One region of the Pantoea sp. LMR881 genome, then DNA from elsewhere that is predicted to be linked to it. Evidence: predicted binding sites of a transcription regulator. Region 1 holds the regulator's gene; each other region holds the start of a gene.

Evidence for each region. Region 1 encodes CRP, which controls carbon source genes, mostly activating them, when cyclic AMP is high. Its sites were predicted from a motif close to ATGTGANNNNNNTCACAT; they were not measured.
Region 2: a site for CRP is predicted at 3,420-3,437, ahead of rhaB (rhamnulokinase). Genes of this name have one in related genera too.
Region 3: a site for CRP is predicted at 3,303-3,320, ahead of O3W44_RS09580 (glycoside-pentoside-hexuronide (GPH):cation symporter). Genes of this name have one in related genera too.
Region 4: a site for CRP is predicted at 3,969-3,986, ahead of azuC (stress response protein AzuC). Genes of this name have one in related genera too.

The regions. Positions count from the first base shown of each region.
Region 1 is NZ_JAPVOK010000002.1:2,626,532-2,633,880, forward strand. It holds gene argD (bifunctional acetylornithine/succinyldiaminopimelate transaminase) at 1-353, shown strand, start outside; gene O3W44_RS14115 (hypothetical protein) at 932-1,189, shown strand; partial or broken gene O3W44_RS14120 (YccS/YhfK family putative transporter) at 1,312-3,388, opposite strand; gene crp (cAMP-activated global transcriptional regulator CRP) at 3,441-4,073, opposite strand; gene O3W44_RS14130 (OsmC family protein) at 4,378-4,785, shown strand; gene O3W44_RS14135 (LysR substrate-binding domain-containing protein) at 4,761-5,687, opposite strand; gene O3W44_RS14140 (MFS transporter) at 5,862-7,052, shown strand; gene O3W44_RS14145 (amidohydrolase) at 7,068-7,349, shown strand, end outside.
Region 2 is NZ_JAPVOK010000002.1:474,235-481,583, reverse strand. It holds gene O3W44_RS04060 (hypothetical protein) at 1-156, opposite strand, end outside; gene rhaT (L-rhamnose/proton symporter RhaT) at 513-1,547, shown strand; gene rhaR (HTH-type transcriptional activator RhaR) at 1,582-2,454, opposite strand; gene rhaS (HTH-type transcriptional activator RhaS) at 2,466-3,287, opposite strand; gene rhaB (rhamnulokinase) at 3,581-5,053, shown strand; gene O3W44_RS04035 (L-rhamnose isomerase) at 5,046-6,302, shown strand; partial or broken gene rhaD (rhamnulose-1-phosphate aldolase) at 6,312-7,153, shown strand; gene rhaM (L-rhamnose mutarotase) at 7,143-7,349, shown strand, end outside.
Region 3 is NZ_JAPVOK010000002.1:1,628,410-1,635,758, reverse strand. It holds gene ampE (beta-lactamase regulator AmpE) at 1-847, shown strand, start outside; gene O3W44_RS09585 (glycoside hydrolase family 43 protein) at 829-1,788, opposite strand; gene O3W44_RS09580 (glycoside-pentoside-hexuronide (GPH):cation symporter) at 1,785-3,194, opposite strand; gene aroP (aromatic amino acid transporter AroP) at 3,369-4,724, opposite strand; gene pdhR (pyruvate dehydrogenase complex transcriptional repressor PdhR) at 5,239-6,003, shown strand; gene aceE (pyruvate dehydrogenase (acetyl-transferring), homodimeric type) at 6,102-7,349, shown strand, end outside.
Region 4 is NZ_JAPVOK010000002.1:2,465,247-2,472,595, forward strand. It holds gene O3W44_RS13375 (phosphoketolase family protein) at 1-517, opposite strand, end outside; gene mqo (malate dehydrogenase (quinone)) at 653-2,266, opposite strand; gene O3W44_RS13385 (DUF1158 domain-containing protein) at 2,814-3,056, opposite strand; partial or broken gene mntP (manganese efflux pump MntP) at 3,372-3,943, shown strand; gene azuC (stress response protein AzuC) at 4,060-4,137, shown strand; gene O3W44_RS13395 (fumarylacetoacetate hydrolase family protein) at 4,322-5,158, shown strand; gene O3W44_RS13400 (alpha/beta fold hydrolase) at 5,355-6,275, shown strand; partial or broken gene O3W44_RS24685 (hypothetical protein) at 6,268-7,349, shown strand, end outside.

The DNA.
Region 1 (7,349 bases):
TGGCCTGTGCCATTGCGGAAACTGCGCTGGATATCATCAACACGCCTGAAGTGCTGGAAGGCGTTGAAACCCGTCGTCAGCAATATGTGGAAGCGTTAAAAGCCATTGATGCGAAGTATGATCTGTTCGCCGATATTCGTGGTAAAGGCTTACTGATTGGTGCTGCGCTGAAGCCACAGCATGCAGGTAAAGCACGTGACATCCTCAACGCCGCAGCGGCGGAAGGGGTAATGATTTTAGTCGCTGGCACGGATGTGATCCGTTTTGCGCCTTCTCTGGTGATTGAGCCAGGCGATATCGAGGAAGGCATGGCAAGATTTGCTGCCGCAATAGATGCCGTGCTGAAGGCATAAATTCATTCCGCCATTTATTTTCTCTGACGGGTTATCTCTTGTAACCCGTCAAGAAACCCCTGCAAAACCCCACCTGTTGATTCTTTCGCCGTAGCATTACCCGAATTTCTCCCGGTTATTATCTCTGTTAAGTATTGGGCTTTGACACAGCGGTAGCGGATTTTTCAATTGATAAAACTTATAAAAATATTAACTTTATAAATAGTGTTTAAATGCTAGTGCTAATAAAAGGCGTGCCTCTTTTCTGTTTGTGGTATTGGTCACGGAATATCAAAAACAGATAAAGGTTATTTTGCTTTTTAAACTGTTAATTTTTTGCAAGACTATTCTTTATTTGCTCAGTTTTTAATTTTATCCTCATTGAAATAATTTTGGAAAATGCATAAATTTTATTTGCAAGGTCACTGTTATTTATTGTTATCGATGTGCGTAATAGTTTAGCTTAATGCAAGGCATGCTTTATCACTACCCTACTAATAATTAAGGGTTATATTGTAAGTAAAATCTCATTATCTTTAGAAGAAGGTTTACATGATATGTAAACCGATGGAAATGTCTCTTTTGAAGAGTTCTAATCTTTGCGTGATGAAGCGGATAGAAGCTGGGATCGCGTTCGCGGTGAGATGGGTTCAAACCGGACGCTTGAATCATTTCAAAAATCAATGGACATTGCAATGCATCTGCTATTTTTAAGCATTGAAAAGGTGCGGGATCAGGAAGTAACCGATCCTGGCGAAGCGATGGTTAAAGATGCCGTGTTCGCGCAAACTGAATATCTCAAAGCCGGTGCAGATTTAACATTAAAGATGGTGGCAGTAGGCGATAATACGCCATAATGTTAATTCGAATCAACCTGGATTTAATAATGTTGTAATTCTTCATAGAATAAATCCATTTTTCAATTTTTGTTATTTAAAAGAGTGCGTTTTTTTAAATACGCTCTCATTCACTCTTTAAATTATTCTTTTCTTAGTTTTTTCACCAGCCAGCGGCCATGCTGTGGTCGCTGGTTCCACGCCAGAGACGAAATCGTGTGCATCACGCTCAGGTGTCCCAGAATGCGTTTTACATGTTGCTCAACGATAGTGATCGGCCCTTCATTAAGATTCTCGGGTCCTTCCAGTATATTCGTTTGCGAACCGGGACCATCATATTCCAGCCGTTGCTGACAGCGTTGCAGCGCAATCTCACATGACTGCAAATATTGTTGCGCCAGCGAGGCGGTTAACATGGTGTGCTCGCGTGCCAGAATTGTCATTGCGTTAATATGTTCGACAATAAACTGACTGTGCGTGACCCACATACGCATATCTTTTAAATATTGTGCATTAAAAGCCGGTTCCTGCATCGCCTGGTTAAGTGAGTTAAACAATGCGTTATGGGCCTGATTCACCGTTACGCGCTGATAGGCCAACTTTTCTGGCGACTGTTCAGGGCCAAGTAACATACGCAACGCTTCCTGATAGGTTTCCAGCGCATCATGTGCGTTCTGCCTCAGTAATCCGCTTTGCCACTGCGGCCACAGCCACACCATGCCACCAAAAGCAATCAGACAGCCCATTAGCGTGTCCATCAGGCGGGGCAGCAAAAACTCTGCGCCGTTCAGTGACAAGAGTTGCAGACAGTAAACCGCCGTCACGGTGAAACCGACCATTGACCAGCCGTAAAATTTGCGTGTAAACGCATAGCTGATAAAGGTAATCGCCAGCATGATCAGCAATATGAGCGATTCAGGCACCGCGAAACGCAGTGTGGCGGCGGCGATCACCAGACCGGCAAAAGGTGCCTGCGGCCCGGTGCTGAATACGTACTCGCGTTGCGCTATACCCATTTTGACTGACGAACATAATGGTCATCAGGATCCAGTAAGGTTTAGGAATATTGAAAAACATAGCCAGCGCGCTGCCAAACATCAGCATCACTGCAAAGCGCCCGGCAGTGCGTAGCGCGGCGGATTTTAGTGAGAGATAGCTGCGTAAAGCGGGGATCAGGGGCAGGCGGCGTTGGCGATCGGCCATCAGGTCGCGTTGATACAGCGGCTTGTGCGTACGCAGCACCCGCGCAATGCGGTTAAAATGATAAAGACAGAAATTGCCGACCGGGTTGTCTGGATGCTGACGCGCAATCTTTTCCAGCGCGCCGAGCTGTTTGTCCATTGAAAAGCGATCGGGCAGTTGGTGATACAAAATGTCATCAGCCAGCACGCGTAACCGCGCGGAAATCGTACTGGCGTTCCAGCGAATCACCGCTTCAGCATGGCTTTGCTCCACCAGCTTTTGCACCTCTTCCGGCTGATGCAGGCTGACAGAAATGTGTTCCTGTAAATCCAGCGCCATCTGAAAAGCGCGTTTCAGCCGCTTATGGCTTTCGTCGCCATTCGCTGACAGCATATGCATCTGCTGATAGCAGGTGTTAATCATATCGATCACTTTCTGCTGGCGCGCCAGCAAAGGAGGCAACGCTTTTTCAGGATCGGTAAGCTGGGTTAACAGGGTATATTTTGCATCGCAATAATCTGCCAGCTCGCGGTAAATCAGGCTCAGGCTTTCGCGCATCGGCTGCTCTTTCCACAGCCTGAACCAAAACCAGTTGAATACGCCGTACCACAGCGTACCGCCGATATAGAGCAGTGGCGGCACCCAAATCGGCATATGTCCCATCAAACTCAGAGTAAAAATTGCAGCAATAAGCGCACCCGGCAACAGGCGCCCATGCAGTGGACTGATTTCACCTGTCACACCGAGCAGCAGCGGCATAGCGAACAGAATGGCTGGCAACGGAATGCCCTGCAGCGTCAGCCACTGGATAAGAAAACTGCCGAGTGCGAACAAACTGCCGCCGACAATCAGGCGTTTGAAGAAGCGTTTATGCGGTGTATCCAGACCGGCAATGTTACAACAGGCGGGAACTAACGAGAACAGCAGGCCATTTTGCAGATCGTTAAACAGCCAGCCGAGCGTGACAGGCAGGCACAGCACCAGCGTCTGCCGCAGAGCATAATTGACTTCGGGGTGATAGATGATTCGACGCCACATAGGACAGCAACAATAACGGCGTGATGTTGCCATCACGCCGGAGTGACAGAAATTAGCGGGTGCCGTAAACGACGATGGTTTTGCCGTGTGCGGAGATCAGGTTCTGGTCTTCCAGCATCTTCAAAATACGGCCCACGGTTTCACGTGAGCAACCAACGATCTGGCCAATTTCCTGACGAGTAATTTTAATTTGCATGCCGTCGGGATGCGTCATGGCGTCTGGCTGTTTGGCCAGGTTAAGCAACGTCTGTGCAATGCGGCCAGTAACATCGAGAAATGCAAGGTTACCTACTTTTTCTGACGTTACCTGCAGGCGACGCGCCATTTGCGACGACAGTCGCATCAAAATATCCGGGTTAACCTGGATCAACTGGCGGAATTTCTTGTAAGAAATTTCTGCCACTTCGCACGCGGTTTTAGCACGTACCCAGGCACTGCGTTCCTGACCCTCTTCAAACAGGCCAAGCTCGCCGATAAAATCCCCCTGATTCAGATACGAAAGAATCATCTCTTTGCCTTCTTCATCTTTGATCAGAACCGCGACGGATCCTTTCACGATGTAATAAAGCGTTTCAGCTTTTTCACCTTGGTGAATCAGCGTACTTTTGGAGGGATACTTGTGAATATGGCAATGGGACAAAAACCATTCGAGTGTAGGGTCTGTTTGCGGTTTGCCGAGAACCATTCGCTATTATCCTCTGTTGTAATCGTGCCCAAAATACAGGGGGCAGTTTTCCCTGTCAGGCGATGAAAGCTTCAAGCGTTTTTCCATTCAGGAAATTATTCGGGCTGCATTCGGCGCAGTGCGCATAATTCTTCCCGGCTTCGCCATCGAGTGACGAAAAATATTTTCAGCTCTTTTTGTAGCACAGCTTTTGCCGACTGTCTTCTGTTGTCTCGCTTCAGCAAAGGGCGGATTTCTCTGGATTGCTGTTTATCAGGTGAAAGCGTACTCTGGCGGCAAAACCCCCTATTCTGGAGAAAAAAACATGCAGGCAAGAGTGAAATGGGTGGAAGGTCTGACGTTTCTCGGTGAGTCATCGTCTGGTCATCAGGTATTAATGGACGGTAATTCTGGTGATAAAGCACCAAGTCCGATGGAAATGGTATTGATGGCAGCGGGCGGTTGCAGCGCGATAGATGTGGTATCCATTTTACAAAAAGGGCGTAACGATGTGCGCGACTGCGAGGTAAAGCTTAAGTCAGAACGCCGTGAAGAAGCCCCGCGTATCTTCACGCATATCAATCTGCACTTTATTGTCAGCGGCAAAGATCTGTCGGACAAAGCGGTCGCGCGTGCGGTTGATCTTTCGGCTGATAAGTATTGCTCGGTGGCAATTATGTTGGGCAAAGGCGTGGAAATTACCCACAGCTACGAAGTCGTTGCTACCGCATAACGCCACTCATATTTGTCACAACGTTGCCGTAACAGGTTCAGAAATCGCTGTGAGCTTAAGGTGAGCGGCGATTTTTTTGGCCAGATCACGCCATAATGCGCTTCCGGGATCGCTGACAGATTGAGAATAGTCACTTCACTGCCGAAAGATCGGGCCATCGGCTGCGCCACTACCGCCAGAAAATCAGCTTCCAGCACCAGCCTCAATCCGCAGACTACCGAGTCAGTACGCAACGGTGGCGTTGTCAGGGACGGATAAAAATCCGCCATGTATTCAGAGAGTAACGGATAATATCCCATCTCCGTTTCTGGAATTATCCAACGCTGATCGCGCAGCTGATCAAAACTGCGGACGTGCTGACAGGCATGATCGCGACGCGCAATAACACAGAATGGCACGTTAAACAGCGGTTCGACATGCAGTGCTTCCAGCGGCAAATGAGAACTGAGCGAGCCAATGGCAAAATCTAATATGCCTTCGCGTAAAGGGGTCAGCAGCGTTGAAAGTTGCGCTTCTTTAATCGTAAAGCGCGTGCCGGGATAGTGCTTCTCGTAGCTTTTAATTGCGCCAGGTAAAACGGTAAACGCTAATAAAGAGGAGAGGCCAAATGCAACGGAACCTTGTGAAGAGTGATTGATAACATCAATTTCATCTGTGGCGCGCCGCAATTCTTCGAGAATAAGCTGCGTACGTGAAGCCAATACTTTTCCACTTTCTGTCAACATCACACCTTGTGCACTGCGAATAAATAGCGTGGTGTTTAACGTCTGCTCCAGTTCTTTCAAGGCCCGGCTGATGGCTGGCTGGGACTGATGAAGTGCCCGTGCTGCCGAGCGAATGCTTCCCTGTCGAATAACAGCCTGAAAAACGCGTAACTGTTGCAGCTTGGGCAAATAGGCCATCGCTGTGTCTCCCTGATGCCTTATCGCTATCACTGATAGCAAAATACCATCTTATCTTGGGCCGCTGATTATTTAATGATACGGGAACGTTATAAGTCACTGAATGTTATGTGATTGTGAGAGGTATCACATCTTTTTCCTTTACTTTATCATTCCCAGAGCAACGAGGTTGCGATGACGACACGATCCCGTCCCATGATGATTGCCATGCTTTTTACCGGGTATGTCCTGGTCTATATCGATAAAACGGTAATGGGGTTTGCGTTATTACCCATCGAAAAAGAGTTTGGGCTGAGCACCACCCAGCTTGGTTATATCACCGGTATTTTCTTTCTCGCCTATTCGCTGTTTCAAATCCCGGCAGGTTGGCTTAACGATCGCTTTGGTTACCGGGCGATGACATTTCTTTCGCTTTGTCTGCTGGGGCTGTTTGCTATCTGCTTTGGCCTGATGGGATTCAGCCTGGGACTCCTCATCGTTTTCCGCTTTTTATCAGGCGTAGGGCATTCTGGTTATCCCTGCTCTTGCGCCAAAGCGGTAACCGAAAACTTCGCCGTTGAACAGCGAACTTTTGCACAGTCGATACTGCTCTCATCATCCGGTCTGGCAATGACAGTCGGGCCAGTGATCACCGTCGCGGTGTTGAACATGGCGGGCTGGCGTCACGCCTTTATCGGGCTTGGCCTGCTGGTGATTGTGGTCGCAGCCCTGATCCTGCTGATCTTACCGCGTCAACATTCATCAGCTTCGCAACAGCGCGCCGCCATGCCGTGGTCAGAGATAATCAAAAACCCGCTGGTTATCATGCTGTTTATTGCCATTTTTTGTATCAACATTCCGACCTATGGCTTACTGGCATGGTTGCCCAAGTTTTTGGTTCAGCAGCGGGAGATTCCGGTACATATCTCCGGTTTGATTGTAGGAGCGGGAGGGTTAGGCATCTGGATCTCCTCACTGACCACCGGCTGGCTGGTTGGACGCTATATGCAGGGCCATGAGCATCGGGTGATCAGCCTGAGTGCGTTGCTCAGTGCCGCAGGGATTTGGCTGGTTTACGTCAGTGAAAACGCCTGGGTAATCGGTTTATCGCTGTTTTTTGCCGATATCTTCCTGATGGCGGCTTTCGTTACTGTTTTTACCTTGCCAATGAAGCGGCTGCCGCAGCAGGTGATGGGCGCCACTATTGGTTTAGTGAATACCGGCGGGACGCTAGGCGGTTTTGTTGCGCCGATTGTGATGGGCTATTTACTGGCGTTAACAGGAGATTACAGCGCCGTGTTTCTGTTTCTGGCTGGCGCAATGCTGCTTGCTGGTCTGGTTATTCTGCCAGCCGCCGCTTATCGCGTACAGCCGCAGGCTCACTAACTCAGGGCACTTATTATGCGAGAAAATTTAACGGCGTTACTCGATAAGATTGCGCCACAGGTCATTGCCTGGCGTCGACATCTGCACGCTAATCCAGAACTCTCTTTCCATGAACAACGCACAGCCGACTATATTGCACAGCAGCTCGCGGCAATTAAAGGGCTAAGCATTTCCCGGCCCACGCCCAATAGTGTGGTAGCGGACCTTACCGGCGCTATGCCTGGCCCCTGTTATGCGCTGCGTGCAGATATTGACGCTTTGCCGATTGAGGAGCTTAACGATGAACCGTTCCGCTCG
Region 2 (7,349 bases), 2.2 Mb from region 1:
TTCGTTTTGCACACATTCCACCGTAGCGTACTGCAACTCATCCAGCCCATTGATAAAAACGCTTACCGCGCCAACAGGTAAGATGGCCCGAAGATCATCCAGCATCACGCGGCTCACTGAACGCGAGAGAAACAGCGTTAACCACTTCGTTGTCATCCTAATCCCTGATATCGACGAAAAACTTGTTTATACGGCTTTGCCGGGCTGATGAAAAGGTGCTTTCTCTCTTTGCCAGAGAGTCTGGCAGGGCGGCAGTCAGCACGAAAATGTGCTGCGCCACACAGCAAAATAACAAAAAAAGCTGAATAATAAGCAACTTAACCGCTTAAGGGTTCGACTTTCTGACAAATGCGAATTTGTGATCTCTGACGGGATTAACGGGCAAATATTGCCATCAGGTTGCTATCTCCGGCAGCCATCTAAAGGCTGAAGAATTCCTGCAAACCGTAGACTGCCTGCTAAACGGGAACCGCTGGGTTTCCTGTCGGCCTCAACCTTACCAAGGAATAACAATGAACAGTGCCATTATTGCAGGTATCTTCTGGCATTTCGTCGGAGCTGCCAGTGCCGCGTGCTTCTACGCGCCTTTTAAGCAGGTGAAAAGATGGTCATGGGAAACCATGTGGTCAGTGGGCGGGTTGATGTCATGGCTGATCTTGCCATGGGCGGTCAGCGCCGTATTACTGCCAAATTTCTGGGCCTATTACAGCGGCTTTAGCCTCTCTCAGTTACTGCCGGTGTTTCTGTTTGGTGCTATGTGGGGCGTAGGAAACATTAACTATGGCCTCACTATGCGCTATCTCGGCATGTCGATGGGGATTGGTATCGCCATTGGCATCACGCTGGTGGTGGGCACACTGATGACGCCCCTTATTCAGGGACGCTTCGGCGAGCTGTTTGCCTCCACCGGTGGACGGCTGACGCTGCTGGGTGTTTTCGTCGCGCTGATCGGCGTGGCAATTGTGTCACGTGCTGGTCTGTTGAAAGAGCGTGCGCTGGGTATCAATGCCGAAGAGTTTAATTTGAAAAAAGGGTTAGTGCTGGCAGTGATGTGCGGCATTTTTTCGGCAGGAATGTCATTTGCTATGGATGCAGCAAAACCCATGCATGATGCCGCTGCGCAGGCTGGTATCGACCCGCTCTACGTTGCGTTGCCCAGCTATGTCGTCATTATGGGCGGTGGGGCGCTGGTGAATCTGGCGTTCTGTTTCTTCCGTCTGGCAACCAAACGCGAGCTGTCGGTGCGTAAGGATTTCTCACTGGCGAAGCCGCTGCTGCTCGCTAACATTGCGTTTGCCGTACTCGGCGGCACCATGTGGTATCTGCAATTCTTCTTTTACGCCTGGGGCCACGCCAACATCCCGCCGCAGTATGACTATATAAGCTGGATGCTGCACATGAGTTTGTATGTCCTGTGTGGCGGTTTGGTTGGGTTGTTGATGAAAGAATGGAAATCAGTCGGACGTCGTCCGGTTGGCGTCCTCTCTATTGGCTGCGTGGTGATCATCATCGCCGCTAACATTGTCGGCCTGGGTCTGGCGGCCTGATGGCAAAAGGGCGAGCCGGCAAGGCTGGCTCGCTTTACGGTTTTGCCATATCGGTGGTTTTACTGGTGAGGCGAGGGGCAAGGAAACGCTGACGCCAGGCGCTGGGTGTCAAACCTGTTTCCCGGGTAAACACCACGGAAAAATAGTTGCTGTCATCGAATCCGCAGCGGGCAGCAACTTCACCAATCAAACAATCCTGGGTGCGTAACAGATATTTTGCCTGACACAGTTGTAACTGACGCAGGTAATGACCCACGGTCATACCGGTTTGTTGGCGAAAAAGCTGCTTAAGCGCGCGTTCGTTGAGCTGATTTTGCTGACAAAACAGCGCCAGATCGAAGGGGCGGGCAATGGCACCTTGTAAGGCTGACATCAACAAGTCGAGCTGTTCTCCTTCAGGCAGTGCCCACGGGCGATCGGCTGCATAACCGTGACGGCGTAAAATCAACGCCAGTTGCAGGAATAAAGCTTCAGATAACTGAATCGACAGCGGATCGGTTTTGCGGCTTTCACGCTCAAGCTGGGTAATTACGCTGCGCGCTAACGCCATACCGCGCGTGGTTAAGCGCCAGCAGCCGGGCGCATCATCACCTTGCGGAGGCAGCAGTTGATGCCAGTCCAGTGCAAGTCCAAAGCGGTCTCGGCAGTAGAGGATATTATCCAGCACCAAATCGTTCACGCCATCGTAGCTGTGGCAGTCGTTGTCGCGGATATAAAAGACATCGCCGCAGGTGATGAGCCACGGGCGATCGTTGAGGATATGCAGACCATTACCGCGCCAGACAATAACTATCTCGCTGAACTCATGCCGGTGAGGCGGAAAAGAGGGTTGGGGCATACGCTCCGCCACCGCCACCGGCAAATTGGTGGCGGGAAAGTAATCTTCCCGACTGAGTATCAACGGCATGGCTGACTCCTTTACAACATCTGTTGGCGCTCCGCGCGTGGAGCGCAGCCAAATTCGCGCCTGAACAAGGTGGAAAAGTGATTGCTGTCACCAAAGCCACACTGAAAAGCGATATCGGTGATACGCATATCGCTGTGTCGCAGTAAATGACGCGCCTGCAACAGGCGTAACCGGTTGAGATAACGCTGCGGCGTGCTGCCGGTTTGCTGCTTCATCTGTCGATGTAGCGTGCGTAGCGACAGCGAAAATTGATCTGCCAGCGCCTCCCAGACAATCTCATCACTGTAATGCTCATTCAGCCAGTCAAGCAATCGGTGTAACCGCGCTTCCTGATCCTGAGCCTGCTCATTGCGACAGGTTTCACGTAACAAAACCAGTAATTGTAAAAACAGTTGTTCCTGACGCGCCTGTTTTTCCAGCGACCACGCATCATCGTGCCGCATCTGTCCTACCACATTCAGCGCCTGGGCCATCACTTTGTGATTGATGCGCCAGTGCGAGGCATGCTGTCCCTCATTATCCACAGGTAGCAGCGCCTGCAATCCTGACAGAAAGCGAAACGCATCAGGGCTGCGATAAAGCACATTGGTCAGGCAAAGATTTTCTGTTTGTTCATAGAGATGACGATCGTGATCGCGCACAAAACAGACGCAACCGGCACAGAGCGTTTGCGGCTGACCATTAAACACATGAATCCCTGAACCCTGTTCCACTAACACTATTTCATGAAAATCATGATGATGTTCAGGAAAGGCCTGCTGTGGTACGCGCGGCTCAATAGCAATCGCGTAATCGCCTTCCGGAAAAAAATCAGCACTGTGCAGAATGGTCATGATCGCCTCTTGTTACTGTTAACAAAACCGTAACCGAGTCTAAACAGGCCGCCCGAACCTTACCTTGAATTTTTACCTTAACTCAGCAGGAATCATGCTGTTTATTCAAGAAATTCCCAGCAGATAACAGAATTGCGGCGAAGGTCACATCCTGTTCTCTGCTGCCTCTGTGATCTCTCTCACGAACTTCTTTGTCAGTCTGCCAGCGCCAATGGCGCGCTGGCAGTACGGGGAAGGTGGCGAAACCGCAAGGTTTCTACTCTGTGATCGTCAAATCACAGGAATAACACGCCATGAGTAAGCGAAATATCGTTGCCGTAGATTTAGGCGCTTCCAGCGGACGGGTGATGCTCGCACACTGGGATGACGCAAGCCGCCATATCGGTGTGCGCGAAGTGCACCGCTTCGCTAATCAGCGTCAGCGCCGTAATGGCTACGACTGCTGGGATGTTGAGCAACTGGAGCGCGAAATCCGCACGGGTCTGGCCCAACTTGATGCTGAAAAAACGGTGGCAGACAGTATCGGCATTGATACCTGGGGCGTGGACATGGTGTTGCTGGATGCGCAGGGCGAGCGCGTTGGCGAAGCGGTGAGTTATCGTGATGCGCGCACCCACGGCGTAATGGAACAGGCGCTGCGTGAGCTGGGTAAAAACACGATTTATAGCCGCACCGGTATTCAGTTTCTTCCTTTCAATACGCTGTATCAAATGCGGGCGCTGCATCAAATGCAGCCCGACTGGCAGGCTCGTGTGGCACATGCCTTGATGATGCCGGATTACCTGCATTATCGCCTGACCGGCAACATGAACTGGGAGTACACCAACGCCACAACTACCCAGATGCTCAATATTGACAGCGGTGAGTGGGATGCTGATCTGCTGGCCTGGGCGGGTGTAGATGCAAAATGGTTTGGTAAGCCGCAAGCGCCAGGCAACACCATTGGTCACTGGCAAAGCGCCACTGGCGCAAAGGTTCCGGTGATTGCCGTCGCCACGCATGACACCGCCAGCGCGGTGTTAGCAACGCCGCTTACGCAGGATGACGCCGCCTATTTGAGTTCAGGCACCTGGTCGCTGATGGGATTCGAAAGTTTACAACCTTATGCCTCCGAAACCGCGCTGCGCGTCAATGTGACCAATGAGGGCGGCGCGGAGGGCTATCGTGTATTGAAAAACATTATGGGGCTGTGGCTGCTTCAACGCATTTGTAGCGAGCTGAATATCGACGATCTGTGTGCATTAATTGCTGATACAACGCATGAGCCCGCGTGCCGTTCGCTGATTAACCCCAACGATTCGCGGTTTATCAATCCTGACAGTATGGTCGGTGAGATCCAAAATGCCTGCGCTGAGCAGGGTATGCCGGTGCCGCAATCGGCGGCGGCCTTAGCGCGCTGCATTTTTGACAGCCTGGCACTGCTTTACCGTGAAGTGATGAGCGAACTGGCGGCACTGCGCGGCAAACCCTTCAGCCAGCTGCATGTGGTTGGCGGTGGCTGCCAAAATCGTTTCCTTAACCAGTTGTGTGCCGATGCCTGCCAGATTCCGCTGCTGGCTGGGCCGATAGAAGCCTCCACGCTAGGCAATATCGGTTGCCAGCTCATTGCGCTGGGTGAATTCACCGACGTGGCCGATTTCCGTCGCTGCGTGGCAGACAACTTCCCGTTAGAAAAATTTGAACCGCAAACAAACAGCGCCTTTGCTGCCTGTCAGGCACGCTTCACGGCGCTGAGTCAACCTGCTAAGGAACTTGCTTATGACTAAGCTGATTGAACAAGCCTTTGAACTGGCGAAACAACGTTACGCTGAAACAGGAGTGGATGTTGAACAAGCGATTCAGCGTCTGGATAGCGTACCTGTGTCTATGCACTGCTGGCAGGGTGATGATGTTCGTGGATTTGAGAACCCGCAAGGTACCTTGACTGGCGGGATCCAGGCGACCGGTAACTATCCAGGCCGCGCCCGTAATGCAGAGGAACTGCGCGCCGATCTTGATAAAGCGTTGTCATTAATCCCGGGTCCCAAGCGCCTCAATCTGCATGCCATTTATCTTGAAAGCGATCAACCTGTTGAGCGTGATGCGATTGAACCTAAGCACTTCGCTAACTGGGTCGAGTGGGCAAAGCAAAACAGTCTGGGACTCGATTTCAACCCAAGCTGCTTTTCGCACCCGCTCAGTGCCGATGGTTTTACGCTGTCGCATGCTGACCATAACATTCGCCAGTTCTGGATCGATCACTGTAAAGCCAGCCGTCGTGTCTCCGCATATTTTGGCGAACAGCTCGGCACGCCGTCGTTGATGAATATCTGGGTGCCGGATGGCATGAAAGATATCACGGTTGATCGTATGGCTCCGCGTCAGCGTCTGCTGAACGCACTGGATGAGATCATCGCCGAGAAGTTAAACCCTGCGCACCACATTGATGCGGTTGAAAGCAAGCTGTTTGGTATTGGCGCTGAAAGCTACACCGTGGGATCGAATGAATTTTTCCTCGGCTACGCCAGCAGTCGCCAGACTGCGCTGACGCTGGATGCCGGCCATTTCCATCCAACCGAAGTTATCTCTGACAAAATTTCCGCCGCCATGCTCTATGTGCCACGTCTGCTGCTGCACGTGAGCCGTCCAGTGCGTTGGGACAGCGACCATGTGGTGCTGCTTGATGATGAAACGCAGGCGATTGCCAGCGAAATCGTGCGGCATCAACTGTTCGATAAGGTTCACATTGGCCTCGATTTCTTCGATGCCTCTATCAACCGCATCGCAGCATGGGTGATTGGCACGCGCAACGCGAAAAAGGCTTTACTACGCGCCTTGCTGGAGCCAACAGAACGGCTGCGCAGGATCGAAGCGGAAGGCGATTACACCGCACGCCTGGCGCTGCTGGAAGAACAAAAATCTCTGCCGTGGCAGGCCGTCTGGGAAGCCTGGTGTCTGCGTCACGATGTTCCGGCAGATGCCAGCTGGCTAAGTGAAGTACGCCATTACGAACAACACATTCTGAGTCAACGTTAAGGATCCACTATGCAAAGCATTCTTTCTTCCTGGTTTGTTAAAGGAATGGTTAAAGCCACCAGTGATATGTGGTTAAAAGGCTGGGATGAGCGCAACGGTGGTAACGTCAGTTTGCGTTTGCTGGAAGAGGAGGTGACGCCTTTTGCCGCTGATTTCTGTGCCGAACCCCGCTGTATTGAACTGACGCAACCGGCTCCGGCTCTGGCTAACTGCTGGTTTTTAGTTACCGGTTCCGGCAAGTTCTTCCGTAATGTTCAGCTCGATCCGGCTGATTCACTGGTGCTTTTGCAGGTCGATGACAAAGGTCTGTCGTATAAAATTCACTGGGGCCTGGTCAATGGCGGGCTGCCGACGTCGGAACTGGCATCGCATTTTCAGTCGCACTGCGTACGCAAAGCGGTCAGTAACGGTGCGGATCGCGTCATCATGCACTGTCACGCCACCAATTTCATGGCGCTGAGCTATGTGGTTGAGCTGGATTCTGCACGCTTTACCCGTTTGTTATGGGAAGGCAGCACCGAATGCTTAGTAGTATTTCCGGATGGCGTCGGTATTTTGCCGTGGATGGTGCCCGGCACGGATGGCATCGGCGCTGCGACTGCAGAACAAATGGCCTCTCATACGCTGGTGATGTGGCCATTCCACGGCATCTTTGGCACCGGGCCGACGCTGGACGAAGCCTTTGGCCTGATCGACACCGCTGAAAAATCGTCAGAGGTGATTGTGAAGGTGTTGTCGATGGGGGCATACGTCAAAGTATTACCACTGAACAGTTGGTGGCGCTGGGTGAGCGTTTTGGCGTAACGCCATGGCAGGCGGCGTTAGACGTGGGGCCTGCTAATGCTGCGTAGAGCCTTTGTTATGCAGGTGCACGGGGATTGCCACGCAGAGTACGAGTGTCGGCATTCCCCAATCTGGCCTGAGCTGGAACAGACGCTGAAAGCACACGGCGCGCACAATTATGCTATCTGGCTGGATGCCGAACGCAATTTATTGTTTGCCAGTGTGGAAATCGAGTCGGAAGAACGCTGGAATGCGGTGGCGCAG
Region 3 (7,349 bases), 1.0 Mb from region 1:
GTTTACCTTGTTATTAGTTCTGGGCTGGGAGCGTCTGTTTAAACTGGGCGAGCACTGGCAGATCGATCACCGACTTGAGCCTGTTTTTCATCGTCGCCACTCTTTCTCAATGATGCGTACCTTGTTCATGATGGGGCTGGCGATGGCCGTTACGGCGCTGGTGATCTGGAGCCTGAAAGGCATTCTGTTTGGTGTGCCGCAACTGCTGTTCTGGATCGTGGTCGGTTTGCTGTGTATCGGCGCTGGCTCAGTGCGGCTCCACTATCACAACTATTTGAAAGCAGCCAGCCACAATGATGTTGCTGCGCATCAGGCAATGGCGGCGGAACTCACGATTATTCATGGCGTGCCGGTTGATTGCAGTGAACGTGAATTTTTACGCGAGCTGCAAAACGCCCTTATCTGGATTAACTTCCGTTTTTACCTGGCTCCCCTTTTTTGGTTAGTGGTGGGCGGTTCCTGGGGGCCGGTTCTGCTGGTGGGTTATGCCTTTTTGCGCGCCTGGCAAAGCTGGCTGGCGAAACATCAAACGCCGATGGCGCGTGCGCAGTCAGGGGTTGATGGGCTTTTGCATATTCTGGACTGGATCCCGGTGAGACTGGCAGGCGTTGCTTATGCCTTGCTGGGTCATGGTGAAAAAGCCCTGCCAGCCTGGTTCGCTTCACTCACCGACCGCCACCGTACGCAATATCAGGTGCTGACCAGCCTGGCGCAGTTCTCCCTTGAACGCGATCCGCATACTGACAAGGTCGAAACGCCACGTGTTGCTGTGGCGTTAGCGAAGCGCACGTCACTGGTGTTGGTGGTCGTGGTGGCGCTTTTAACCATTTACGGCGCACTGGTATAATCGGCAGGCGGTACGCCAAAATCGGGTGTACCGTCTTTGCGCCATTCAAAGTATTTCAGTCGGGTATGGCGATTAGGATCCCATAACGGGTCGCCCTCAATTTCAGTGTAATTGCGCGCATGGTAAACCAGAATATCTCGTCCTTCTTCATCCTGGATGAAACTATTATGGCCCGGGCCATACTGGTGGTTATCCCAGTTTGATCCAAACACCGGACGTGCCGATTTTTGCCACGCTTCAGCCTGTAACGGATTGGCATCCAGCGCAATTGAGAGTAAACCCATACAGTAATTTTCATCAGTGGCGCTGGCGGAATACGTGATAAACAGGCGATTGCCATGAAAAATTACAGCGGGACCTTCATTGACGCTAAACCCCGCACACTCCCATTCATATTCCGGACGGCTTAACATCACCGGCGTGCCCTTGATCGTCCAGGGATTAAGTAACTCAGCCAGGTAAAGATTAGAGTTACCGGGAATAGCGGGATCTTTTTGCGCCCACACATACCACTCTTTTCCCTGATGGGTAAAACAGGTGGCGTCCAGTGAAAAACTGTCGATATGGCTGAAGACACGGCGACACGCTTGCCAGTTGCCGCTGAGAGGATCGGCATCATCGCATACCAACGCATACATGCGGTGCTGGAATAAACCATCTTTGATATCGCGTGTGGGGGCTGCCGCGAAGTAAATTACCCATTGTCCATGGATATAGTGCAACTCTGGTGCCCAAATTAATTCGCTACACGGCCCGCTTTCCGCTTTCCGCCACACCACAACCGCTTCAGCGGTGCGCAGGCCATTTAAGGTTGTGGCCCGACGGATCTCCAGCCGGTCATATTCGGGCACAGAGGCGATAAAATAGTAATGTTGTTGATGACGCAGAATAAAAGGATCGGCACGCTGCTCGATAAACGGATTCGGCCAGAGAGGGCTCATTTTACTTCTCCTGTTTGAGGGGCGACGCCGTCGCGTTGAATAACATGTAAATCGCGGAAATTTTCGCGGCGCAGCGCAAGATCATCCTGAATTGTGCGCATCAGCTGACGATCCACTTTCATCAGTCGCACCACGCCCGCAGTAATCAGATAACCCACAGCAGGAATAAGGGTAAACAGTAACATGATGCCGTTTATAGCCTGGGCAGACTGCTGTTTGGCCCCCGCATCGTAACCATAAAAAGAGAGTAAAAATCCGACCATTGCACCGGCCACCGCCAGCCCGACTTTCAGGAAAAACAGGTTGCCGGAGAAGCTGATACCCGTGATGCGTTTGCCGGTTTTCCATTCACCATAATCATCCACATCGGCCATAAGCGACCAGTGCAGGGGAGAAGGGATTTGATGCAAAATGTTGAGCAGAAAGTAGGCAATGACCACCGCTACAGTGGCGTGCGGATCGATCCAGTAAAAGCCGCAGGAAAACAGCGCCAGCGCGATATTGGTCCAGAAAAAGACTTTGAGTTTGCACCAGCGATCGGTCAGCACTTTGGCTAACGTGCTGCCCAGCATCATGCCAGCGACACCCAGACTAATGAACAGCGTGGCAAAATGGGTCGTTTGCCCCATGACCCAGGTAACGTAATACAGGGTAGCGGCCATACGAATAAAGCCAGGGCAAACGTTACAGAAGGTGAGCAGCAAAATGCGCACCCATTGATCGTTTTTCCACACATCGCGCAGGTCATTTTTCAGATCATCATGGCTGGGCACCGCGGGACGTATACGTTCGCGCACATTGGCAAAGCAAAACAAAAACATCGCCAGCCCAGTCAATGCCAGCACGCTCATTGCCAACTGATAACCGCGCGCTTTATCTTCGCCGCCAAACCACTCTGCCATTGGTAACAGAGTAAGCGACAAAATTAAGGTCGCAATGCCGACCATAACGAAGCGGTACGACTGACAGGAGACACGTTCGCCGGGATCGTTAGTGATAACACCGCCCAGCGAGCAGTAGGGAATATTTATTGCGGTATAGGTCAGCGACATCAAAAAGTAAGTGACGAAAGCCCAGATAACTTTGTTGTCGTAACTCCAGTCTGGAGTAGTGAACATCAAGACGCTGAACAACACGTAAGGCAGGGAAACCCAGAGCAACCAGGGACGAAAACGGCCCCAGCGACTTTGGGTACGATCGGCAATCGCGCCCATAATGGGGTCGGTCACTGCATCCAGCACGCGCACCGAAAGTAGCAGCATACCGACCATCGCCGGTGCCAGACCAAACACATCGGTGTAGAAATAGTTAAGGAAGAGCATGATGGCACCGCCAATCATGTTGCATCCGGCATCACCCATGCCGTAACCCAGTTTTTCCCGAAAGGAGAGGGCTGAGGTTTTCATGGTTTTCTCCTGTACGTCCAGTGTGAGGAGAAATTATTGACGCTAAATCAGCAAGATGGCTGACAACAATTCGTCAGGAAGATGGACAAAACAGGTGGGGCAGGAAAAATGTGACTGAGATCAGATCTCTGAAAGAGAACCCGCCGTGATATTAAGTCCCCGGCGGGTAAAGGATTAGGCTTGCTGCGTTTTCTTTTTAACCATGTAACCGATGCCCAGAATCACCAGCCAGACCGGGATCAACCAGACCGAAATGGCCATGCCAGGCGTCATCGCCATGAGCAGCAGAATCGCTGCCATGAACGCCAGGCAGATCCAGTTACCTGCCGGATAGAGCAGCGCCTTGAAGCGCGTAGTCACGCCTTGCTGATCTTTCTTCTTACGGAATTTCAGGTGCGCCAGACTGATCATTGCCCAGTTGATCACCAGCGCAGAAACCACCAGCGACATCAGCAGGCCAAAGGCTTCACCTGGCATCAGGTAGTTGATCAATACGCACAGCGCAGTGGCGACAGCAGAAACCAGAATGGTCATCACCGGCACGCCGCGGCGGTCAACTTTGAGCAGGGCTTTAGGCGCATTACCTTGCTGTGCCAGGCCAAACAGCATACGGCTGTTACAGTAAACGCAGCTGTTATAGACCGACAGCGCCGCCGTCAGGATCACCACGTTCAGGGCATTGGCCACCATCGCATCACCTAACTCATGGAAGATGAAGACGAACGGGCTGGTTTCAGGCGTTACGCGTGTCCACGGCATCAGTGACAGCAGCACCGCCAGTGAACCGATATAGAAAATCAGGATGCGCCACAGCACCTGGTTAGTGGCTTTTGGAATACTGGTTTCCGGATTGTCCGCTTCTGCCGCCGTGATGCCAACCAGTTCCAGACCGCCAAAGGAGAACATAATGATCGCCATGACCATCACCAGTCCGCCAAGACCGTTTGGCAAGAACCCGCCTTGTTCCCACAGGTTTCGTACCGTGGCTTGTGGGCCGCCTTGACCGCTAAACAGCAGCCAGCCGCCAAACAGGATCATGCCGATCACTGCGACAACTTTAATAATGGCGAACCAGAACTCCATTTCACCAAACACTTTTACGTTGGTGAGGTTAATGGCGTTGATTAGCACGAAAAAAATAGCTGCTGAAGCCCAGGTGGGGAAATCGGGCCACCAAAACTGTATATATTTCCCTACAGCGGTAAGCTCGGCCATCGCCACCAGTACATACAGCACCCAATAGTTCCAGCCTGAAGCAAAGCCCGCAAAGTTACCCCAGTATTTATAAGCAAAGTGGCTGAAGCTACCTGCTACTGGCTCTTCCACCACCATCTCACCCAGCTGACGCATGATGAGAAATGCGATAAATCCGGCAATAGCATAACCCAGAATGACGGCAGGACCTGCAGATTGAATGACCGATGCGCTGCCCAGAAACAGGCCGGTTCCTACCGCACCGCCCAGCGCGATCAGCTGAATATGACGGTTCTTCAGGCCGCGCTTCAGCGTTTCGCCATGCTGTTGTTCCATACAAACCTCGTGATGTTTTTTATTCTTCGTTCGCAGCGGCATACGCTGTAAGGAAGTGGTTACATTAACGTATTGATTCTTTTACGGTATCAGGCGTGCTGTGTACGGCCAGTTGCTACCATGGCGTCAAGAATAGTGATAAGCGCATCGCTTTGCACCTGCTTTTGCTTTTTGTGCTGGGAGTTGCCTGAAAAAGCGCCATGTCGCTTATTTCTGCTGCCGCAAAATTTCCGCCCTGAAAAACCCCTCTGACAAATAGGTTTTCCTTATGGAAAACCCGGTTTAAACCGCTAACCGCGTGTAAGGTTTGGTAAAAGTAAGAATATTTAACATTTATTCTGACAATGATTTTCATTTTTTTAACGGGGAGTTAGCGACAGGTCACGCTTTCCTCAGGCGGGATAGTGACGGGCACCATATAGACACCAGATAAATACTTTGTTAGTTTACTGGCACCATTTTGCAATTGGTATTACCAATTTACTCCGGACGATTGGCATAATAAGAAGGGAAGATGGCTTACAGTAAGATTCGCCAACCCAAACTCTCTGACGCAATTGAGCAACAGCTCGAATCCCTGATCATGGAAGGGACGTTGCGGCCGGGAGAAAAGCTGCTCCCCGAACGCGAACTCGCCAAACAGTTCGATGTCTCACGTCCGTCACTTCGCGAAGCAATCCAGCGTTTAGAAGCCAAAGGATTGCTGCTACGCCGTCAAGGCGGTGGAACGTTCGTGCAGGAACATCTCTGGCAAAGCATGAGCGATCCGCTCGTTGAGCTTCTCGCCGACCATCCGGAATCACAGTTCGACCTGCTGGAAACACGTCACGCCCTTGAAGGCATCGCTGCTTACTATGCAGCCTTACGTGGCACAGAAGAGGATGTGGCGCGTATTCGCGACTGCCATCTTCAGATTCAGCAGGCGCAGGAAAGCGGCGATCTTGACGCCGAAGCGGACGCGGTAATGCAGTATCAGATCGCTGTCACAGAAGCGGCCCATAATGTGGTGCTTTTGCATTTGCTACGCTCCATGGGCCCTATGCTGGAAAAAAACGTCCGACAGAATTTCGAATTGCTCTACTCGCGCCGGGAAATGCTGGCGAAAGTGAGCGGTCACCGCGCCAGTATTTTTGAGGCGATTGTGGCTCGTGAGCCGGAACAGGCGCGCGAAGCCTCACACCGTCACCTGGCGTTCATTGAGGAAATCTTGCTGGACAGAAGTCGGGAGCAGAGCCGTCGAGAACGCTCCCTACGTCGTTTACAGCAACGTAAGGAATAACGTGCGACAAAGATCGTACGGACATGTGCGACGAGCCTGTCTCCCGTTTTCAGGCTCCCGATTATTCAACGTATTAGACACAGATAAGGAACACACCCATGTCAGAACGTTTACACAATGACGTGGATCCGATCGAAACTCGTGACTGGCTACAGGCGATCGAATCGGTCATCCGTGAAGAAGGTGTAGAACGTGCGCAGTACCTGATTGATCAGGTACTGGGTGCAGCCCGCAAAGGCGGCGTTAAAGTTGCTGCTGGTTCTTCTGCCATCAGCAACTACATCAACTCTATTGCCGTTGAAGATGAACCCGAATATCCGGGCAATACCTCTCTTGAACGTCGCATCCGTTCCGCCATTCGCTGGAACGCCATCATGTCGGTGCTGCGCGCATCGAAGAAAGATCTGGAATTGGGTGGTCACCTCTCTTCTTTCCAGTCTTCAGCCACGATTTATGAGGTGTGTTTCAACCACTTCTTCCGCGCACGCAGTGAAAAAGATGGCGGCGATCTGGTTTATTTCCAGGGTCACATCTCTCCAGGTATCTATGCGCGTGCGTTCCTTGAAGGTCGTTTGACCGAAGAGCAGATGAACAACTTCCGTCAGGAAGTGCATGGCAATGGCCTGTCATCTTATCCGCACCCGAAACTGATGCCAGATTTCTGGCAGTTCCCGACTGTTTCTATGGGACTGGGTCCGCTGTCGGCAATCTATCAGGCGAAGTTCCTGAAATATCTGGAACACCGTGGGCTGAAAGATACCTCTGCGCAAACCGTTTACGCCTTCCTGGGTGATGGCGAGATGGATGAGCCAGAATCTAAAGGTGCGATCACCATCGCTACCCGTGAAAAACTGGATAACCTGGTTTTCATCATTAACTGTAACCTGCAACGTCTGGATGGTCCGGTCACCGGTAACGGTAAGATCATCAACGAGCTGGAAGGCATCTTTGCCGGTGCTGGTTGGGAAGTGATCAAAGTGATCTGGGGCGCGCGTTGGGATGAACTGCTGCGTAAAGATACCAGCGGTAAGCTGATCCAGCTGATGAACGAAACCGTTGACGGCGATTACCAGACCTTCAAATCACGTAATGGTGCTTACGTGCGTGAGCACTTCTTTGGTAAGTATCCAGAAACCGCTGAACTGGTTAAAGATATGTCCGATGACGAAATCTGGGCATTGAACCGTGGCGGCCACGATCCGAAGAAAATCTATGCTGCACTGAAAAAAGCGCAGGAAACGAAAGGCAAACCGATTCTGATTCTGGCACATACCATCAAAGGTTACGGTATGGGCGACACCGCGGAAGGCAAAAACATTGCTCACCAGGTGAAAAAGATGAATATG
Region 4 (7,349 bases), 160 kb from region 1:
CTTCACCGTCACCGATTACGCAAGGCACCACCAGATCGGGATTATCGAAGGCTGCGCCAAACGCATGTGACAGTGAGTAGCCCAGCTCGCCGCCTTCGTTGATTGAACCCGGCGTTTCGGGTGCTGCATGGCTGGGAATGCCGCCAGGAAACGAAAATTGTTTAAACAGCCGCTGCATGCCTTCTGCATCCTGGCTGATGTGCGGATAGATCTCACTGTAACTGCCTTCCAGCCAGGTGTTCGCTACCATTCCCGGTCCGCCGTGGCCAGGCCCACAAATATAGATAAGATTGAGATCGCGCTGGCGAATGATGCGGTTCAGGTGCGCATAGATAAAGTTCAGTCCAGGCGTGGTGCCCCAGTGCCCGAGCAGGCGCGGCTTGATGTGTTCCGGTTTTAGCGGCTCACGTAACAGCGGATTTGCCATCAGATAAATTTGTCCGACTGACAAATAATTGGCGGCGCGCCAGTAGCGATCCAGCAGGGTGAGTTCATCAGCGGCGGTCGGTTGAGACATGCAATTTCCTCCTGATTTAGCGGGCAGATGATCTGCAGCACATCACTAACCCTAATAGAGAATCGGCAAGTCGACCAGGCGGGCAGAAAATAATAAGGCCTCGCAATGCGAGGCCTTAACAGAAGGATCAGTAGGTTACTTTCCCACGACATGGGCGGTTTCGCGGCCCTCGTCGTTCGCTGCCACTGGCGTAACCGGCGCATAATCAAGCTGCAATATGCGGCTGGTTTCTGCCAGCACTTTTTCCGTCAGCGCAACGTCACCGTTGAGCCTGCGGCCCCAGGAAGGAATAACGGCACGGATTTTATTTTGCCATTCCGGCGATGCCATCTGCTCAGGATAGACCTTACGCAGCAGCTCCAGCATGATGGGTGCCGCAGTAGAGGCGCCAGGCGATGCACCCAATAGCGCCGAGATCGATCCATCTTCAGATGCCACCACTTCTGTGCCGAGGCGCAACACGGCACCCTCTTTCTCATCATTTTTGATGATCTGCACGCGCTGGCCTGCTGTTACCAAACGCCAGTCTTCCTGCTTCGCCTGCGGCACGTAGGCACGCAACGCATCCATTCGGTCACGATCGCTCTGTAAAACCTGATCCATCAGGTATTTCACCAGGTCAAAACTCTTCAGACCCACCTGCATCATGGGCAGCAGATTAGTGGTGTTCAGTGAAGCGAACATATCCAGCAGTGAACCCTGCTTAAGGAATTTGGTAGAGAAGGTCGCAAACGGGCCAAATAGCAGCACCTGTTTACCATCCAGCACGCGCGTATCAACGTGCGGCACCGACATCGGCGGCGCGCCCACGCTGGCTTTGCCATAAACCTTCGCCATGTGCTGCTGCACCACGTCCGGATTTTCAGTCACCAGGAACGAGCCGCCGACCGGGAAGCCTGCATAGCCGTTCGCTTCCGGGATACCCGCCTTTTGCAGCAGCGGCAGGGCGGCACCACCGGCACCAATAAACACCGTTTTCGCCGTCAGCGTCCGGCGCGTACCGCTTGCCAGACAGGTGAGGGTTACCTGCCAGCGGCCATCTTTCAGGCGAGTGATGTCACGCACCTCCTGACGCAGGCGCAGGCGGAAATGGGGTTTTTTCGCCAGCGAGGCGATCAACTGACGGGTGATTTCCCCAAAATTGACGTCAGTTCCCATCTCGGTCCAGGTCGCGGCCACTTTCTGGCTGCGATCGCGGCCTTTCATCACCAGCGGGATCCACTCTGCAATCTGCCCGGCATCTTCTGAGTAGTCCATACCGCGGAACAGCGTGCTTTTTTGCAACGCCTGGAAACGCTTGCGCAGGAACGAGACGTTATCGTCACCCCAGACAAAGCTCATGTGTGGCGTGGTGTGAATAAAGCTTTTCGGGTTCTGCAAATTGCCTTTTTGTACGTGGTAAGCGTAAAACTGGCGTGAAATCTGAAAGGATTCATTGATCGCCACCGCTTTAGAGATGTCGATGCTGCCGTCAGCCTTTTGCGGCGTATAGTTCAGCTCGGCCAGCGCGGCGTGGCCGGTGCCTGCATTATTCCACCCGTTAGACGACTCTTCAGCCACGCTGTCCAGACGTTCAACCATTTCGATCGACCAGTCTGGCTCTAAATCCTGTAGCCAGGCACCTAACGTTGCACTCATGACGCCCGCGCCAATCAGCAAGACATCAACATCTTTACGCTCCTGCGCCGGGGTAGTGTCCTTTCCAGTGGCACTCATCGCGAGCGCAAGGTTTACAGCAGATTTGCACATGAGGCGACATCTCCTCTTCTGTTGACCTGAAGCTCAACAGGTTTGCAGGCGAAATAGACACGCTTCTTTCGGCGCGTTGCGCTATCTCTCAAAGGTTAAGACTCAGGTATAGGTTAAAGCGGTAATAACGGTTAACTGCACGTTATGCTTTGTCTTGCGAATATAACATTCTCGCATCTGAATTAAACATTTGTTTATTTTTTAAATGCAGAAATGATTCAGCATAAGAATTAATCATCATAGCAGACAAGGTATAAGTGATTTTTTATTGTTAACTCAGTAAGTTAGTGACGGGAAATGTTACAGGAATGATTTGACCAAATTTGCCTGAAAATGCACGTTAAAATCGGTCTGTCTGTTTAAGTGATTGATTTTAAGGTGTTAAAATAGAGTTGAGAAATTGTAGATTTTTTTGGTTACGTGATGTAAATCACGCTACTGTAAAGGTAATGTTACAAATTTGTGATGTTTGGATAGGCTGCGCAAGTGCGCAGCCATCATGCTTTGTTATCGCTGGACGCGAGTGATGTCGCGTTTCATCGCAAGCTTAAACGCTGAACCAGCGACGCCAGATAAAGCGAATGACAAAGAATTCCACTGCGCCTAACAGTAAAAACCACACGCAAAAAACCACGGTATAGAGCTGGCTGAGATCCTGAAAATGGAATATCTCCATGAGATGCTGGGCCAGGTTGATACCGAACGCGGGCGCGGGCAGGAGCAGGGCAGAAAGAAAGCCAAGCAGCAAAATGCCGCCAGGGATAATGAGCGTTTCAAATGGGTTATTCATGACAGGCGTTTCCTCAATTTCAGCCCGGCATTTTCCGGTAATCTGCCATGTGGTTCAATGCCAGGCGGTAAAAGAGGATAAAACGGCGTTTGATGAAGCAGGAGCGGCTGGAGAAAACGCTTTAACACCATTAACTTAGCGCAAAAGCCTGGCGCAAAGGAAAAGTTATAGCCTTTGCTATACTTAAAGCCATGATTTTACTGTCTTTTTATATGCAGGGATGCGTGCTAGACTGCGCGCACTTTTTCATTACTGAACAAAATGTGTGGTGAAATCAGCGTGAACGCTGGCTTTTTTACCGCAACAGTAGAAATCATGACTTTTATCGCCACGCTCATTCTTGCTTTGGGTATGTCCATGGATGCTTTCGCCGCTGCACTCGGCAAAGGTGCGACGCTGCATCGTCCAGGTTTTAAAGAAGCATTGCGTACCGGTCTGATTTTTGGCTGCATTGAAGCTTTAACGCCACTCATTGGCTGGGCTATCGGCCTGGCTGCCAGCCGCTACATCATGGCGTGGGATCACTGGGTTGCCTTTATCCTGTTGGCCTTTCTCGGCGGACGTATGATGATGGAAGGTTTTCGTCAGACCTCAGCCGAACCCTGTGAAGCACCGCAACGACACGGTTTTATGGTACTGGCTACCACTGCCGTAGCGACCAGCCTTGATGCGCTGGCAGTAGGCGTCGGCCTGGCCTTTTACAGGTCAACATCATTGCCACCGCATTAACTATTGGCGCAGCCACAACCATAATGGCCACGACCGGCGTGCTGGTTGGGCGTTTCATTGGCCCGGTTCTTGGAAAATGGGCCGAGATCCTGGGCGGCTTAGTATTAATTGCCGTAGGCTCCACCATTCTGATACAGCACCTTGAGTTGTTCAACTGAGCACAGAGAAGTTAAAAGCCGCGTTTTGTGATCTACTTCAAAATTTATTGCCTGTAAAACGGCTGGAAGCTATACTTTTCGCGTATTTCTTCAACAAATTTTGAATCAGGTGAGACATGAAACGCTTTATGAAGTACGTGTTCCGCGCATACGTTGAGACTTTCAAACACGTACCGCCGGGTGCATTAAATTAAGCATCCCGCAAGAAACCCTCGATAATCGCGGTCAGGGATCGACCGGTGATTATCACTTTCTCTCCGCCCTGCCTGCCAGCAACATCCTTTTCAGCGCCTGAACCTACGATAAGCAGAACTGTGTACGATTTTCAGCTCATCTTTTGTTACCCTGCGCGCGAAATTCTATAATAACGAGGCCGTAATGCAGCTTTGCAGTTTTTATCTTCCTGACCAGGAAAGAAAAAGTTTTGGTATTGTGCGGGAAAATGGCGTGATCGATCTCGGTTTGCGCTTTGGTGCAGAGTCTCCTGACCTAAAAACTTTCCTCACCCGCTCGTCACTGGCGGATCTGAATGCGTTTCGTGCTATGCCCGTCGATTACGCCTTTTCAGCACTGCGCTTCCTGCCCGTCATTGAAAATCCCGGTAAAGTATTTTGTGTCGGCATGAACTATGCGGATAAGCGTAAAGAGTTTGCTGAAACCCTTGAAGCGCCAACGCTGTTTATCCGTTTTGCCGATTCACTGACAGGACACGAGCAGCCGCTTCTTAAGCCAGCTACCACGCAGGAGTTTGATTACGAAGGCGAGCTGGCCGTCATTATTGGTAAAGCGGCGCACCAGATAACAGCAGAAGATGCGTTAGATGTGGTGGCGGGTTACAGCTGCTTTATGGATGCCACGGTGCGTGACATGCAGTTTACCTGGTTTACCGCCGGGAAGAACTGGCCGCAGACCGGTGGGTTCGGTCCGTGGATGACCACGGCAGATGAGATTGCCGACCCACAGCAGCTGGCGATTAAAACCTTTCTTAACGATCGTGAAGTGCAAAACGATAACACCGGCAGCATGGTGCATTCGGTGGCAAAGATTATTGAATATATTTCGGCATTCAGTCCGCTGTCGCCTGGTGACGTTATTATCACTGGCTCGCCGGGTGGTGTCGGTAAGAAGCGCACACCGCCGCTGTTTATGTTTAGCGGCGACGTTGTTGAAGTCGAAATTGAAAAAATTGGCCGACTCAGGAATACCCTTTCCTGACACGTTGCGCCGTATCGGACAAAAAACCACGCAGGCGGTTGTGATTCAGCCGCCACCGTAGCGGTTAACCTCACCTTGAATCGTAAAGCATTTTTTGCTGCGCGCTGCTGCAATCTGTTATCCCCTTAATCTGATTACCCGCCTGCCGTTAAATCCCGTCCTACACTGAAATACACCGTCTGAACAGGAGCAACGGATGAGACGAACGATTCAGAGTAAGCGACGCAAGCAAGTGGCACTGGTGGCCGGCATTGGCCTTGGGGCGGCAGCTGTGGTGTGGGGCATGAAAAAGTGGCAACAGCTCAGGCAAACCCCACCGGTATCGCCACGCAGTCATCAGGCTGGCCTGGCCGGTTATTACCAGCAGATAGGCGACTGGCGCATTTTTACGCGCGTGACGCCGAACGAAACGCGCGGTTTACCGGTGGTATTGGTCCACGGTCTGGTGATGTCGGGCCGCTCAATGGAAGAGCTGGCACTGGCACTGAGTCGTGATTATCACGTTCTGGTCCCTGATTTGCCCGGCTTTGGGGCCAGCGCGTTACCGGCAAAAGCGCCGATACTTTCGGTTGATGAGCTGGCGGAAGCCCTGTGGCTGTGGCTGCAACACAACCATTTTCAGCGTGCCATCTGGATCGGTAACTCATTCGGCTGTCAGATTCTGGCGGCATTAGCAGTCAAATATCCTGAAGCGGTCGCTGGATTAGTGTTGCAAGGCCCGACCATTGACCGCCATGCACGCAGCCTGCCGCGTCAGATGTGGCGAGACTGGCGCAACGGACGGCTGGAAGCACATCGCTCACCAAAAAAACTGACGCAAATTGATTACGCGAAGGCGGGTTTGTGGCGTGCTTTTGGCACCATGCGCGCCATGATGCGCGACCGCATTGAGCGTCGCCTGATTTACGTCACTGCACCGACCTTACTGTTACGCGGTTCACGCGATCCGGTCTCTCCGGCGCGCTGGTTTGAGGAACTCGCCGCCTTGTTAGCCAACGGTGAAACCATTACCCTGCGCGGCGGCACCCATACGCTGCATTATGTTTATCCCTGGAGTTTTTGTCGCGCCATTCGCCCCTTCCTGGCGCGCATTCAGCAGGAGAATCATCATGAGTAAACCGCCAAAAGGTATTGCCCGCTTCGACTCTTCCGCTGCAATGCTGGTTGCACTGGCCCATGCGTTACACGATCGTCCCTTTGACAGTCCCAGCCAGTCGCCGACGCTGGATCGTCTGCTGCCTTCACTCAACAAGCTGCCAACGCGGCTACGCGAATGGGGCTATGCCATTGGCGGTATGGCGGAAGGCATCAACGAAAACCAGGCAGGCAATCTGGATATTGAAGGCATTGCGGAGTGGATGGTGAGTGAGTACCCGCAGCAATCCTATCCGGCGGCGTTTATTGGCTCCTCAAACGGGGCGATCACGCATCTGGCAGCCGCAATGGGTGTGCCGTGGCTACCGCAAACCTTTCTTTGTCCGGTGCGGGCACTGAATAACGATCCTGACGATGCGCAAGCCGGATTTGAGCAGGGCAAGCAGGTGGCGGCTGCTCTTTTGGCCGCCTGGCCTCAACTGGCGGTGCATCATATGCAGGATCCTAATCAGGACCGTCTGATGCTCGATCAGATGAGCTATTACCGGCTGAAATTACGTGGGTTGCCCTGGCGTTTAACGAGTTTTTGATGGGGAGCCTGCCGGAGAAAGCCACGCTGTTTATTACCCACTGCACACGTCAGTGGCCTGTCACCCGCACCAGCGACCGCTCTTTTTCCAGTTTGGGGCGTTAGGTGGCGCGACGGAAAAAGAGTATATGCAAGGTGGGCCGCGCGTGGCTAGCTATCTGGCGCATTATGGTATTGAACGTAAACGATGGGATCCGCCCGCCATTACCGACACGGTGCCGGAAGCGGAGTGGGGGCTGGATGAGTATCTGATCCCACCGCTGAAAAATCTGGCGACGTCGCAGGGGCTGAGGCTGATGGAGATCCGTTATGAAGATCCTGAGGCGCTTAGCTTTGTTGTTGCGGAAATTTATCGTGACTGGTATCTGGCGGCGGGCATTTTACCGACGCGCCTGACGGTAGACAGCTTTCTGTTAATGGATCCGTGGTGCACCATGCGCCAGCACGCCATTCCCTTCTGGCTGATATTTTGCACCTCACCGTCGGCGGCGACATTGCAACGATTCC